Linked DNA regions of Actinocorallia herbida. The protein of the gene in region 2 interacts with the protein of the main gene of each other region in a pairwise test. Links are inferred from orthologs where the notes say so. Each region holds a gene or a part of one and is shown on either strand. Other genes may lie near its edges.

Region 1 (6,251 bases), 1.1 Mb from region 2 along the record:
CACGCTCGACTGCCGCCGCCTCACCCTCGACGCCCAATGCGACGACGTCCTGCGCAACCTCCAGATCGACGACCGGAGCGACGACGTGGCGGTCCTCATGGCCGATCTCACCGGCATTCCGGCCGCGAACGTCGCCCGGTGGATGCTGGAGCCGCGCCGGACCACGCCGTCGCGCATCCGGCGGCTCATCCGCGCGACCCTCAAGGCCTGGGACCTCGCCGACCAGATCGAGATCACCGAGCTGCTGGCCACCGAGGTCGTCACCAACGCCGTCCGGTTCGCCACCCGGCCGATCGAGCTGCGGCTCGTGCAGACCGAGCATCTGCTGGTCGAGGTGATGGACGACGAGTACACGCTGCCGGTCCTGCGGGACGCGCACGAGGACGACGAGGGCGGCCGCGGCCTCCAGCTCGTGTCGCGCCTCGCCCGGCGGTGGGGGGCGACCCGCACCGCCTCCGGCAAGATCGTCTGGTTCGAGCTGGGCGTCTAGAGCCGGACCGTCGTCACGGGCAGCGAGGAATCGGCGGGAATGTCCAGCCGCGAGTCCTCCAGACCCGCCGCGACGAGTTCCGCGCCGAGCGCCGCGACCATCGCGCCGTTGTCGGTGCACAGACCGGGCCGGGGCACCCGCAGCCGGACGCCCGCCTTCTCGCAGCGCTGCGCGGCCATCTCCCTGAGCCGCGAGTTCGCCGCGACGCCCCCGCCGATCTGGAGGTGGTCGACCCCGTTGTCCTTGCAGACCGCGATCGCCTTCCGCGTCAGCACGTCGACCACGGCCTCCTGGAAGGACGCGGCCACGTCGGCGATCGGCACGGACTCCCCGGCCCGCTCCTTCGCCTCGACCCAGCGCGCCACGGCGGACTTCAGGCCGGAGAAGGAGAAGTCGTAGGTCCCGTCGTCGATCTTGCCGCGCGGGAACGCGATCGCGCGCGGGTCGCCCTCCCTGGCCCTCCGGTCGATGATCGGACCGCCGGGGAAGCCCAGGTCGAGGACCCTGGCGACCTTGTCGAACGCCTCGCCCGCCGCGTCGTCGACGGTCGAGCCCAGCGAGCGGACGTCCCGGGCCACGTCGGGGACCAGCAGCAGCGAGGAGTGCCCGCCGGAGACCAGCAGCGACACGCACGGCTTGGGCAGCGGCCCGTGCTCCAGCTGGTCGACCGCCACATGGGCGGCCAGGTGGTTCACCCCGTACAGGGGCTTGCCGAGCGCGAGGGCGTACGCCTTGGCGGCGGCGACGCCGACCATCAGCGCGCCCGCGAGCCCGGGGCCCGCGGTGACCGCGATGGCGTCGAGGTCGCTGAGCGCCACCCCGGCCTCGGCCAGGGCCCGCTCGATCGTCGGGGTCATCGCCTCGAGGTGGGCGCGGCTGGCGACCTCGGGCACGACCCCGCCGAAGCGGACGTGCTCGTCGACGCTGGAGGCCACCGTGTCGGCGAGCAGGGTGTGCCCGCGGACGATGCCGATGCCCGTCTCGTCGCAGGAGGTCTCGATGCCCAGCACCAGGGGTTCGGTCACGGCTCGTCCCTCCGCATCATGATCGCGTCCACGCCGGACGGCTGGTAGTAGCGCTTGCGCACGCCGATCCGGACGAAGCCGAACCGCTCGTACAGCCTCTGGGCCGGCTCGTTGTCGGCCCGCACCTCCAGGAACACCCTGCGGCACCCGCGCCGGACCGCCTCGGCCAGCAGCTCGGTCAGCAGGGCGGCGCCGAGGCCCCGGCCCTGGCTGGCGGCCGAGACGCCGATCGTCTGCACGTCGCCGTCACCGCCGACGGCGGCCAGGCCCGCGTAGCCGACGACCGAGCCGTTCTCCTCCAGCACGATGTAGTGCCGGGTCCCCGGCATCGCGGCGAGCTCCTCGCGGAGCATGCCCTCGGTCCAGGACTCGTCGCCGAACAGCTCGTGCTCCAGCACCATCGCCGCGGGCAGGTCCGCGGTCGACATCGGCCGGATCCCGGTGTCGCTCATTGGCTCGCCTTCTTCCGTGCGCCGATCTCCTGGGCGTCGGGGCGGCGCAGGTAGAGCGGTTCTGGCGGCAGCAGCGGCAGTCCGGCGCGGCCCGACAGCCTGCTGATCGCGATCTCCGCGATCGCCCCCGCCGACGGCAGGAGCGGCGCCCGGTCAGCGGGACCTTCCCGCTCCTCGAACACCGCGGAGTACAGCGCGGCGCCCTCGCCGATCGCGGGCAGCCCGGAGGCCGCGGCATCGGCGGCCGGGCCGACCGACGGCTCGGTCACCCGCCGCTCGAAGGAGTCGTAGCGCGCCCAGTAGACCTCTTTGCGGCGCGCGTCGGAGGCCACCACGAAGGGCTGGGTGCGGCGGCTCGCCCAGGCGAGGGCGTCGAGCGTGCAGACCCCGTGGACGGGGAGGCGCAGCGCGTTGCCCAGGGCGTCGGCGGTCGCCAGGCCGACCCGCAGTCCCGTGTAGGGGCCGGGGCCGACGCCGACCGCGATCGCGTCGAGGTCGCCCGGGGACGCCCCGGCCTCGGCGAGGACGCGGGAGATCGACGGGGACAGCACCTCGGCGTGGCGCTGCCGGTCCACCCCGGCGACGACCGCCACGGGCCGGGCGGCGGCGCCAGGGAACCACTCGTAGAGAGCCGCGGTGACCGCCGAGGTCGCGGTGTCGAAAGCCAGTACCAGCACGACCGTCAAGCCTATACGGAGGCCGGGTCAGGCCGATCCCATCTTCTTGATCGCCTCGATGGCCTTCGTCGCCGCCTCGGTCGCCCCGTCCACGCAGTCGCCCTGGTCCAGCGGCGTGTCGTCGTCCTTGCTCCCGCCGTAGGAGACGGTCACGAGGACGTTGCCGACACGGGCGTTGACGACGGCCTGGGAGAACGCGGTCTCGGTGAAGTACAGCACGTAGGCCTGATCGCCGACCTCGTCGAGATCGTCGAAGTCGCGCAGGCGCTGGCTCGGCAGGAGGTTGTCGCCGGACTTGTCGCTCTCGTGCTCCTCGGTGAACATCCCCTCGGCGTCGGCCACCGGGTCGGCGCCGGGGACGCTGCGCAGCTCCAGGGACAGCTCGCGGGGATCGTCGCCGAGCCCCACGTCTCCCCAGGTGCAGCGGACCGAGGTGTCGGTGTCGGTGGCCGACGCCGGGGTGGGCTCGCCGCCGGGGACGAGCTTCTCGGGGGCGTCGGCGAGGACGGAGCACGCGTCCGGCGGGCCCTCCAGCGGGACGAACCCGCCGTCCTCGGCGCCCGACGGGGCCGCCTGATGGTTCGTGCCCGGCGCTAGTTGCGTGGGGTCTCCGCTCGCGTTACGCAGGATGAACAGACCGGCTATCGCGCAGACCACGAGCACGCCGGTGAGCGCACCGGCGAGCAGGATCGCCATACTCCGCTCAGAACCGGTGCTTCTACGCCTCTGACCACCCACTGGAGGACTCCTATACCCGTCTTGTCCCGGGAAAGTGCGCTCTTACCAAAGATGTTCGCTAGAGGTTACGGCACGCAAACGAGAAACTGCGAGTACCAGGGCATACCTATCTAATCTGGAACGATCCCGTTCAGTTCAGACCCGGCCCAGCGGCCCCCCACGCCGGTGATCGTCACGTCGCGGGACTCGGTGTCGCCGACCCGGCTCATCCGCACTTCGAGACGATCTTCGGCAAGGCCCTCGACCAGGCCCTCGCCCCACTCCACCACGGTGACCGCGGCCGCGAGGTCGGCGTCCAGGTCGAGATCGTCGACCTCGGCGAACCCGCCGAGCCGGTAGGCGTCCACATGGACCAGCGGCGGCCCCCCGGCCAGCGGCGGGTGCACCCGCGCGATGACGAAAGTGGGCGATGTCACCGGGCCGCGCACCCCGAGGCCCTCCCCGATGCCCCGGGTCAGCGTGGTCTTGCCCGCGCCGAGACCCCCCGTCAGGACCACGAGGTCCCCCGCGCGTAGCAGCCCGCCCAGGGCCAGGCCCAGGGAGTGCATCCGCTCCGCCGTGTCTATCCTCACCGCTCCTCCTTCACCGGCTCGTCCTCGACGCCCCGCGCGGGCCCCGGCACCCGGGGCGGGGCCGCCGTGACCCGTCCCGCGAGCGCCCGGACCGCCTCGGTCACCCGCGCGTGGTGCTCCATCGGCAGCAGATGCCCCGCGGGCTCGACCGCCACGTACACCACGTCCGTCAGGCCCGCCGCGATCTCCGCGCCGTGCGCCGCCGGGGTCAGCAGATCCGCGTCGCCCGTCATCACCAGCGCCGGAACCCGGTCCAGGACGGCCAGGGCGGCGCGCTTGTCGTGCCCGATCAGGGTCGGGTAGAACTCCGCGATCACCTCGAACGGGGTCGCGCGGACCATCCGCTCCACGAAGTCCACCACGGTCGGGCTGATCGTCCGGTCGGCGAAGCCCATACGGCGGATCACCCAGAACGCCAGATCCGCGCCGATCGCGCGGGAGGAGTCCACCAGCGCGCCCCGGCGGCCCAGCCCGCGGATGACCCGCGGCGCGAGCGGCTGCGCCACCTTGGCCAGGATCAGCGGCAACCCGAGCGTCATCTGCTGGATGTCGCCCATCGAGGTGTTGACCAGCGCGACCCCGCGCACCCTGCCGCCGAACTCCTCCGGATGGCGCTCGGCGAACGCCATCAGCGTCATCCCGCCCATGGAGTGCCCGACGAGCACCACGGGCTCGTCCCGGCCGACCGTCGCGCGCAGCACCGCGGCGAGGTCCGCGCCGGTCTGGTCGATGGTCGCCCGGCGCGGGTCGCTGCGCCCGGACCTGCCGTGGCTGCGCTGGTCCCAGGTGATCCGCCGGAACCCCGTGAGATCGCGCCGCTGGTAGTGCCAGGTGTGCAGGTTCAGGCAGTAGCCGTGGCAGAACACCAGGGTCGGGGTGCCCGGCGCCGGAGGCGTCTCGGGCTCCTCCACCTCGACGTACAGGGGCAGCCCGTCGTCGGCGAGGACGGTCAGGGCGTCTCCGCGCGGCTCCCCGAAAGGCTCGGCGGCCTCCGGGTCCGGCTGGGCCCTGACCCGGCCGACCGCGTACTGGCGGGCCGCGACCACGGCGCCCACGCCGGCCGCGCCCACCCCGGCGACGGCTCCGGCGATCCCGAGTCTTCTCTTGCTCCGTCCGTCCAAAGTCGTCCTCCCTGCGGGGCTGGGTACGGAAGGCCGCGGGCTCAGGCCGCGGCGGTCAGTCGGTGTGCACGCGCGGGACCCGGCCGCCCAGCCGGGTCACGATCTCGTAGGAGACCGTGCCGACGGCGTCGGCCCAGTCCGTCGCGGTGGCCTCGCCGCGGTCACCGGGGCCGAACAGGACGACCTCGTCGCCCTCCTCGATCGGATCGTCGCCGACGTCCAGCACGAACTGGTCCATGCAGACCCGTCCGGCGATCTTCCGGCGGCGGCCTGCCGCCAGGACCTCCAGCACGTTGCTGCCCGAGCGCGGGACGCCGTCGGCGTACCCGGCGGGGACCAGTGCGACCGTCGTCTCCCGGTCGGTGATGTAGAGGTGGCCGTAAGACACGCCCGACCCTGCGGGGACGCGCTTGGCGACCGTCACCGTGGAGGTGAGGGTCATCGCGGGGCGCAGGCCGGGATCGGGCAGCGCGGGCGCGGGGTTCAGCCCGTAGATCGCCAGGCCGGGACGGATGAGGTCCCAGCGCGTCTCGGGCAGGTGCAGGGCCGCCGAGGAGTTCGCCAGATGCCGTAGCTCGGGCCGGACGCCCGCGCGCTCGGCGTAGCCGACCATCTCGGCGAAGGCCGCCGTCTGCCGGGCCACCGACGGGTGCTCCGGCTCGTCGGAGCAGGCCATGTGCGACCAGAGCCCGATGATCCGGACGGCCCCCTCGGCCTCGGCCTTCAACGCGGCCTCGACCAGCGCGGGCCAGCCGTCGCGGGTCTGCCCGCCGCGCGACATCCCGGTGTCGGCCTTCAGATGGATCCGGGCGGGGACGCCCTTCGCGGCGGCGGCCGCCGCGACCGCGCGGACCAGCCCGACCGAGCCGACGCCCAGGTCGACCCCGCCCGCGATCGCCGCGGCGAAGTCGGTGTCCGGCGGGCAGACCCCGGCGAGCACCGGGGCGGTGATCCCCGCCGCGCGCAGCGCCAGGGCCTCGTCGGCGAACGCGACGCCGAGCCAGGACGCGCCGGCCTCCAATGCGGCCTTCGCCACCGGGACGGCCCCGTGCCCGTAGGCGTCGGCCTTGACCATCGCCATCACGGGCCGGCCCGCGGCCTCGGCGAGCAGCCGCACATTGTCCCGGATGGCCGAGAGGTCGACCAGCGCGCGCGTCGGATGCGTCATGGTCCCCA
Region 2 (7,335 bases):
GTTGCGCAGGAGGACGTAAGGCAGGCCGGAGTCCCGGATCGCGTCCTCGGTCGCCAGGTGGTCGGGGGCCAGCGACAGCTCGGTCGAACCGGCACGGAGCACGCTCGTGTACGCGATCCGGCTTACGCCCGCGTCCTTGGCCGCCGCGATGACGTTCCGGTGCCCCTGGACCCTCGTGCCGAGTTCGTTGCCGGAGACGAGGAGCAGCCTGTCGACGCCGGCGAGGGCGCTCGCCAGGGTCTCGGGCCTGCCATAGTCGCCTTCGCGCACGGTGACCCCGAGCGCCTCGAGCTCGGCGGCCTTCGCGGGCGTCCGCGCGATCGCCACGACGTCCGCCGGAGGCACCCCGCGGCCCAGCAGCGCACGCACGACCAGCTGTCCGAGATGCCCGGTGGCCCCGGTGACGCCATAAGTGGTCATGAAAGATCCCTTTTCTGTAACTGGCCTGGTGACGTTTCATACTGTATCAGCGGTGGTTACGGATACAATGTCGGACATGGCGCAGGCGACGAACACCCAGTTCTCCGTCGCGGTCCACCTGGCGACCCTTCTCGCGGGCCGCCCCGGCGAGCTCGTCGACTCCGGTGAACTCGCCGTCAGCCCCGCGACCAACCCCGTCCACGTGCGGCGCGTCCTCGGCAGGCTCCGCGCGGCGGGCCTCGTGCACTCCCACGCCGGACCCCGGGGCGGCTGGGCCCTCTCCCGCCCGCCCGAGACGCTCACCCTGGCCGACATCTGGACCGCCGTGAACGCCGACGACCCCGTCCTCGGCGTCCACCTCCCCAACCCCGCGTGCCCCGTCGGCCGCACCGTGACCGCCAACCTCCACGCCCAGGACGCCCTCGCCCGCGAGGCGGTCCTCACCTCCCTGGCGCGGACCACCATCGCCGACCTCCTGGCCCCCGCCGCCCTCTGAGCCGTCGGCGCGGCCCTCCAATTCCCGGCAAAGCCGACGTCACAGTTGACCTTTGCCGACATTCCGGGCGATCAAATCGGGGAATCTCTGCTGTGCCGCAGGATCGCCGGGCCGCCGACCGGCCCGGGACAGGTGCTCCGCGGCTCGGCAGCCCGGAGGCGCGCATGAACACCAAGCAGACCACCGCGACGGGATTCGTCCTCTTCGCCGCGATCCTGATGATCCTCAGCGGGGTCTGGGGCGCCATCGTCGGCCTCGCGGCCATCATCAAGCGAGAGTTCTTCGTCGTCGCCCCGAACTACGTCTACGAATTCAGCATCACCGGCTGGGGCTGGATCCACCTGCTCCTCGGCATCGTGCTCATCGCCGTCGCGGTGGCCCTCATCGCCGGCCGGTCCTGGGCCCGCTGGCCCGTCATCGTCCTCGCCTCCATCCAGGCCATCGCCCAGTTCGCCTTCCTCCCGTACTACCCCTGGTGGTCCATCCTCATCATCGTCCTGGACATCGTCATCATCTGGGCCCTCCTGGCCTGGCGCCCCGAATCCCTCTGACGGCATGGTGACCATTGACGGTCGCGGGAATTGCGCCACCGGGGCTATATATCGCAAAGTAGGAGAAATAGCCTGCTCAACCGAGCACTGCCCACACCCGGGCGAATAAGGACGGCCCGCACAGGCGCATGGAAGCTATCGTGACCCGCGTGACCGACGGGGCGCGCGGTCGGACAGCACGAGAACACCTCGCAGATAGTACGAATACCACCACCACCTGTCACATCATCGAAGGCAGGGGCTAGCGCGGGAGGCAAAGGGTGACGTTGCTGGTGGGCGCTCCCGGCGGAGGCAAACTCGTCGTCGACTGCCTGGGCCCCCGGGACGGCACACCCGTCTTCCTGATGCACGGCACCCCGGGCAGCCGCAGCGGCCCGCTCCCGCGCGGCATCGTCCTGCACCGGCTCGGCGTCCGCCTCCTCAGCTACGACCGGCCCGGATACGGGGATTCGGCCCGCCGGCCCGGCCGGTGCGTCCGGCACGCCGCCGACGACGTGCGGGCGATCGCCGACCACCTCGGATACGAGCGGTTCTCCGTCGTCGGCAGATCCGGCGGCGGTCCGCACGCCCTCGCCTGCGCCGCCCTCCTGCCCGACCGGGTCACCATGGCCGCCGTCCTGGTGACGGTCGCGCCCCCCGACAGCAAGGGGCTCGACTGGTACGGCGGCATGGGCGAGCTGAACAGGCGGGAGTACTCCGGCATCGACCTCGACCCGGCGGGCGGACTCGGCGAGATCATCCGCAAGGCCGACGAGATCAAGAAGGACCCGGAATCCCTGCTGCGCATGCTGGGCGGCGACCTTTCCTCGGGGGACCTCCGCATCGTCGAGGACGTCGAGATCCGCGAACAGCTCATCCGCACCTACGGCGAGGCGCTCAAGTACGGCGCCGACGGCTGGGTGGACGACGTGCTCGCCCTCCGCCGCCCCTGGGGCTTCGACCCCTCCCAGATCCAGGTCCCGACCCTCCTGTGGCACGGGTCGCAGGACCGGTTCTCACCCGTCGACCACACCCGCTGGCTCGCCGCCCGGATCCCCGCCGCGGAGACGTACGTCGAGCGCGGCGCCACCCACTTCGGCGCCGTCGAGGGTCGAGCAGCACGCCGTCGGCGTCGGCGGCGCCCGCGAACGGCGGGACCCGCATCATGTACTTCCACACGAGCGTCTTGATCGACTCGGCGGAGGCCCTGCCGTCGTACCACCGCCGATGGGACCTCCCCGCGGCGAGCAGGTACCCGCCGAGGCTCCCGACGCAGAAGCACACCGCCGTCAGCAGATCCGCCGCGCTGTGCCACGACGGCCCGCCGGGCCCGCCGAAGAGCTCGAACAGCCCCACCCCCAGCGACGCCCCGAACAGCAACCGCGTCTGCCGCGTCACCCGCCGCTGGCCGAGCGCCGACGCGTCCGACGCCACCCGGTACACCTCAGGAAGATCGCCTCGTCCAAATTCGTTCAAAGCCCCCCCAAACCCACCAAAAACCCTAACCCGCCACCCTCCCGACAACTAGGCCACAAGACACGCTCCCGGCGGGCCCGCCACCGCCCCCCGAACAGCCGAAAGCCCCCGAAAAGCCGAAAGGCCCTCCGCAGCCGGAGGGCCTTGACCGGAGCCCCGTATCGGATTCGAACCGATGACCTGCTGTTTACAAGACAGCTGCTCTGGCCGGCTGAGCTAACGAGGCGTTGTGGGGGGCATCTTAGCCGAATCAGGTGTGGCGCTGGCGAGCGATCTCGTAGAGGGCGATGCCTGCGGCTACGCCGGCGTTGAGGGACTCGGCGTGGCCGAACATGGGGATGTGGGCGAGGATGTCGCAGCTGTCGCCGACGAGGCGGCCCAGGCCCTTGCCCTCGGAGCCGACGACGAGGACGAACGGGCCGTCGGCGGCGGGGAGGTCGGTGATAGAGGAGCCGCCGTGGGCGTCGAGGCCCGCGACGAAGCAGCCTGCCTCCTGGTAGGCCTTGAGCTGGCGGGTGAGGTTGGTGCAGCGGGCGACCGGGGTGGTGGCCAGGGTGCCGGCGCTGGTCTTCCAGGCGCCCGCGTTGATCCCGGCGCTGCGCCGCTCGGGCAGCAGGATGCCGCTCGCGCCGAACGCGGTGGCCGAGCGGACGATCGCACCCAGGTTGCGGGCGTCGGTGATGCCGTCCAGGGCGACGATCAGCGGGGCGGTGCCCTGCAGCAGCTCGTCGGGGTGGGCGTAGCGGTAGGGCTTCACCTGGAAGGCGAGACCCTGGTGGACGGCCCGGTCGGTGAGGCGGTCGAGCTCGGGCTTGCCGCACTCGATCAGCGGGATGCCGCGGTCGGCCGCGATCTTGACGGCCTCGCGGACCCGGTCGTCGCTGTCGGGCATGTAGTACAGGGTGGTGCCGGGCACGCCCTCGCGCAGCGCCTCGAGCACGGGGTTGCGGCCGTGCACGAGCTCAGGCGCGTCGGGACGGCGCGCGGCGACCGGGCGGCTCTGGGCCGCGGCCGCGCCGCCCTGCCGGGTCTGCTGGCCCGTGGCGGGACGTCCGCCCGGCTTACGCGGACCGAACGTCTTGGTGCCGGTGCGGGAAGAGCTCTTGGCGTTGCGCGCCTTGACGCGCTTGCCGTGCCAATGCCTGTCCTCGGCCTTGGCGGTGACGCTCGGGCCCTTCTTGCCCTTCTTGGTCATCCTCGGCTGCCCTTCCCACAGAAAACAAAACCACGTGAACCACAAGCGTAAGCGACCCGAAGCATCGCTCCGGGCCGCCTGTGGAAAACTCAGCCCCGCCTGATGTCGTAGCGGGGGCCCTGCGGGGTGTCCTCGACCACGATCCCGGCCTCGGCGAGACCGTCGCGGATCGCGTCGGCGGCGGCCCAGTCCTTGCGGCCGCGGGCCGCCTGGCGCTGGCCCAGCACCACCCGCACGAGCGCGTCGACGACCGGGCGCAGATCGGCGGCGTCGGAGGCGACGCTCCACTCCAGCGGGTCGATCCCGAGGACCGAGGCCATCGCGCGCACTTCGGCGGCGGCCTCCCGCGCGGCCTCGCCGTCGCCGGACGCCAGCGCGCTGTTGCCCGCCCGGACGGTCTCGTGCAGGACGGCCAGCGCCTGCGGGACGCCCAGGTCGTCGTCCATCGCCCCGACGAACGCCGCGGGGAGGTCGGCGGAGATCTTGACGTCGCCGAAGGTCTCCGCGGCCCGGACGAGGAAGCCCTCGATCCGCTGGTAGGCCAGGGCCGCGTCGTCGAGCGCGCCGGGGGTGAAGTCGATCGTGGAGCGGTAGTGCGCCGAGACGAGGAAGTACCTGGCCTCGACGGCCCTGACCTGACCGAGCAGATCGTCCAGGTACACCACGTTCCCGATGGACTTGCTCATCTTCTCCCGGTCGATCGTGAGCAGACCGTTGTGCATCCAGTACCGCGCGAACCCGTCGCCCGCGGCCTGAGCCTGGGCGATCTCGTTCTCGTGGTGCGGGAAGACCAGGTCCATGCCGCCGCCGTGGATGTCGAACGTCTCGCCGAGGTACTTGGTCGCCATGGCCGAGCACTCCAGGTGCCAGCCGGGACGGCCGGGGCCCCACGGCGTCTCCCAGGACGGCTCGCCGGGTTTGGCGCCCTTCCACAGGGCGAAGTCCCGGGCGTCGTGCTTGAGCTCCTCGTTCGGGGTGTCCCCCGCCGAGCGCATGTTCTCCAGCTTCTGGTTGGACAGGCGCCCGTAGTGGTCCGCCCAGGACTTGACGTCGAAGTAGACGTCGTCGCCGACGTTGTAGGCGTGCCCGCGCTCGATGAGCCGCCGCATGAGGACGATCATCTCCGGGACGTGCCCGGTGGCGCGCGGCTCGATGGTCGGCGGAAGGCAGCCGAGCGTCTCGTAGCCCTTGCCGAAGATCCGCTGGTTGCCCTCGGCCACGGCGAACCAGGGCCGTCCGGACTGCTCGGCGACGGCCAGGATCTTGTCGTCGATGTCGGTGACGTTCCGGACGAAGGTGACCTCGTAGCCCGAGCGGATCAGCCAGCGGACGAGCTGGTCGTAGATCACGCCGGAGCGCAGGTGGCCGATGTGCGGGGCGGCCTGCGGTGTGGCCCCGCAGACGTACAGCCCGACCCGGCCCGGCGTCAGGGGCTCGAACTCGCGGACGGCACGCGTGCTGGTGTCATAAAGGCGCAGGCTCACGGAAGTCAAGGCTACTAGGGAAAGGCCTCGCGCAGAGGCCGCGGGCGCAGATGCGCCATCAGGGGTCGCGCGGGGCGGCGCGCCGGGTCAAGATTGTCTCTCACTCCGTCTTCCCCCCGAGGCACCATGACGACCGCACTGACGCCCGCTCATCGCGCGTTCACGATTCTGAGCTTCATCGCCGTCGCCGGGCTCACCGCCGGGGCGTTCATCCTGTCTTACGACGATCTGCGACTGCTGGCCGAGACCGGGCTGAGCGGGCGGAACGTCGAGCGTTTCGGCAGGTACTACCCACTGGTCTACGACGGGCTCATCGCCACCGCGATCCTCGCGCTCTTCACGGCGCGCCGCGCGCCCTGGTGGACCCGCTGGATCCGGTGGATCCTGCTCTACGCGCTGGTCGGCGGCGCGATCGCCGCCTCCATCCAGAACGTGGTGAAGGGCTTCGCGGCGATCGACGGCACCGCGCTGGACGCGGGGGTGGCCTCGGCCCCCTGGGTCGCCGCGCTCCTGGCGACCTGGCTGTGGCTGTCGATGTTCCGGCAAGTGCGCGCGGTCCGGCGGACCCGTAAGACGCCCAACGGATCTCCCGAGCCGGAGCCCGTGCCGCAGCCCGACTTCTCCCTCGACGGGATCACTCCGGCCGAGCCGATGCGGCTGCCCACCGCGGCGGACTTCCCGAACCCGTACCTCGACGCCTATCCCCACCCGGTGCCTCCGCCGGGTCCCGCACCCGCGATCGAGCAGGTAGAGGCGCCGGACCATGAGGACGCCGAAGACGACCAGGAGCCTCCGAGTCCGCCTCCGCTGCCCCTTCCCGTCGCCGCCGAGCCCGTCCGTCCGCCGGCCAGCCTTCCGACGGACGTGAAGCTCGTGGGGCGGCCCGCCAAGAGCGACGCCTCCCGGGACGAGTCGGAGCCGGAGGGCCCGAGGCCGGACCTCGACGAGTGGGCCGCCTACGGGGGTGACGAGTGGGACCCGCCTTCCGGCACGCTGCGCAGTGGCCCCACGCCGCCCGGACAGGGCTGACGCGCGGGGCTCCCGGAGGAAGTGCGGATCACCGTCTCAGACGCCTTCGCGCAGGAGGATCAGCGCGGGAAGATCAGCGCCGTGGCGATGGCGGCGATGCCCTCGCCGCGGCCGGTCAGCCCGAGCCCGTCGGTGGTGGTCGCCGAGAGGCTGACCGCGGCGCCGTCCAGGACCGCGCTCAGCGTCTTCTCCGCCTCCGCGCGCCGCTTTCCGATCTTGGGGCGGTTCCCGATGACCTGGATCGCGACGTTGCCGATCTCGTAGCCCGCCTCGCGCACCAGCCGGTGCACCTCGGTGAGCAGGACCGCCCCGGACGCCCCGTGCCAGCGCGGGTCGGCGGTGCCGAAGACCGCGCCGAGGTCGCCGAGGCCGGCGGCGCCCAGCAGCGCGTCGCAGGCGGCGTGGGCGGCGACGTCACCGTCGGAGTGCCCTTCGATGCCGTCGCCCTCGCCGGGCCATTCGAGCCCGGCCACCCACAGCGGCCTGCCGGACGCAAAAGGGTGGACGTCGGTACCGACGCCCACCCTTGGATGTTGAAATGTCATGCAGACAAGCGTGCCCTACCCGGCGAGGACCTCGTCCAGCAGCGCTTCGGCCTTGTCCTCGTTCGTCTTCTCAGCGAGCGCCAACTCGCTGACGAGGATCTGCCGTGCCTTGGCGAGCATGCGCTTCTCCCCCGCCGACAGCCCGCGCTCCTTGTCGCGC

The links. The genes of interacting proteins can lie anywhere in the genome.
Region 1: the proteins of rlmB (region 2) and tsaE interact in binary tests that used the Escherichia coli proteins (3 or more experiments, as listed by UniProt). The link is inferred for Actinocorallia herbida from one-to-one orthologs.

The regions. Positions count from the first base shown.
Region 1 is NZ_RJKE01000001.1:9,702,810-9,709,060, reverse strand. What follows is about bases 2,212-5,033. They hold tsaE (tRNA (adenosine(37)-N6)-threonylcarbamoyltransferase complex ATPase subunit type 1 TsaE), read right to left. Parts: upstream 3,931-5,033; coding sequence 3,493-3,930; downstream 2,212-3,492. Other genes in these bases: EDD29_RS44355 (alpha/beta fold hydrolase), read right to left, coding at 3,951-5,033; EDD29_RS44365 (hypothetical protein), read right to left, coding at 2,672-3,340; tsaB (tRNA (adenosine(37)-N6)-threonylcarbamoyltransferase complex dimerization subunit type 1 TsaB), read right to left, coding at 2,212-2,644. Also shown: EDD29_RS44385 (ATP-binding SpoIIE family protein phosphatase), read left to right, coding at 1-490; tRNA (adenosine(37)-N6)-threonylcarbamoyltransferase complex transferase subunit TsaD, read right to left, coding at 487-1,515; rimI (ribosomal protein S18-alanine N-acetyltransferase), read right to left, coding at 1,512-1,967; more of tsaB, read right to left, coding at 1,964-2,211; more of EDD29_RS44355, read right to left, coding at 5,034-5,075; alr (alanine racemase), read right to left, coding at 5,131-6,243. UniProt on the Escherichia coli protein: Required for the formation of a threonylcarbamoyl group on adenosine at position 37 (t(6)A37) in tRNAs that read codons beginning with adenine.
Region 2 is NZ_RJKE01000001.1:8,634,900-8,642,234, forward strand. The notes cover bases 2,146-5,121. They hold rlmB (23S rRNA (guanosine(2251)-2'-O)-methyltransferase RlmB), read right to left. Parts: upstream 4,118-5,121; coding sequence 3,173-4,117; downstream 2,146-3,172. Other genes in these bases: EDD29_RS39135 (alpha/beta fold hydrolase), read left to right, coding at 2,146-2,636; cysS (cysteine--tRNA ligase), read right to left, coding at 4,207-5,121. In the rest of the region: EDD29_RS39120 (SDR family oxidoreductase), read right to left, coding at 1-420; EDD29_RS39125 (Rrf2 family transcriptional regulator), read left to right, coding at 497-916; EDD29_RS39130 (DUF7144 family membrane protein), read left to right, coding at 1,081-1,467; more of EDD29_RS39135, read left to right, coding at 1,812-2,145; more of cysS, read right to left, coding at 5,122-5,601; EDD29_RS39160 (hypothetical protein), read left to right, coding at 5,728-6,630; ispF (2-C-methyl-D-erythritol 2,4-cyclodiphosphate synthase), read right to left, coding at 6,690-7,175; EDD29_RS39170 (CarD family transcriptional regulator), read right to left, coding at 7,191-7,335. UniProt on the Escherichia coli protein: Specifically methylates the ribose of guanosine 2251 in 23S rRNA.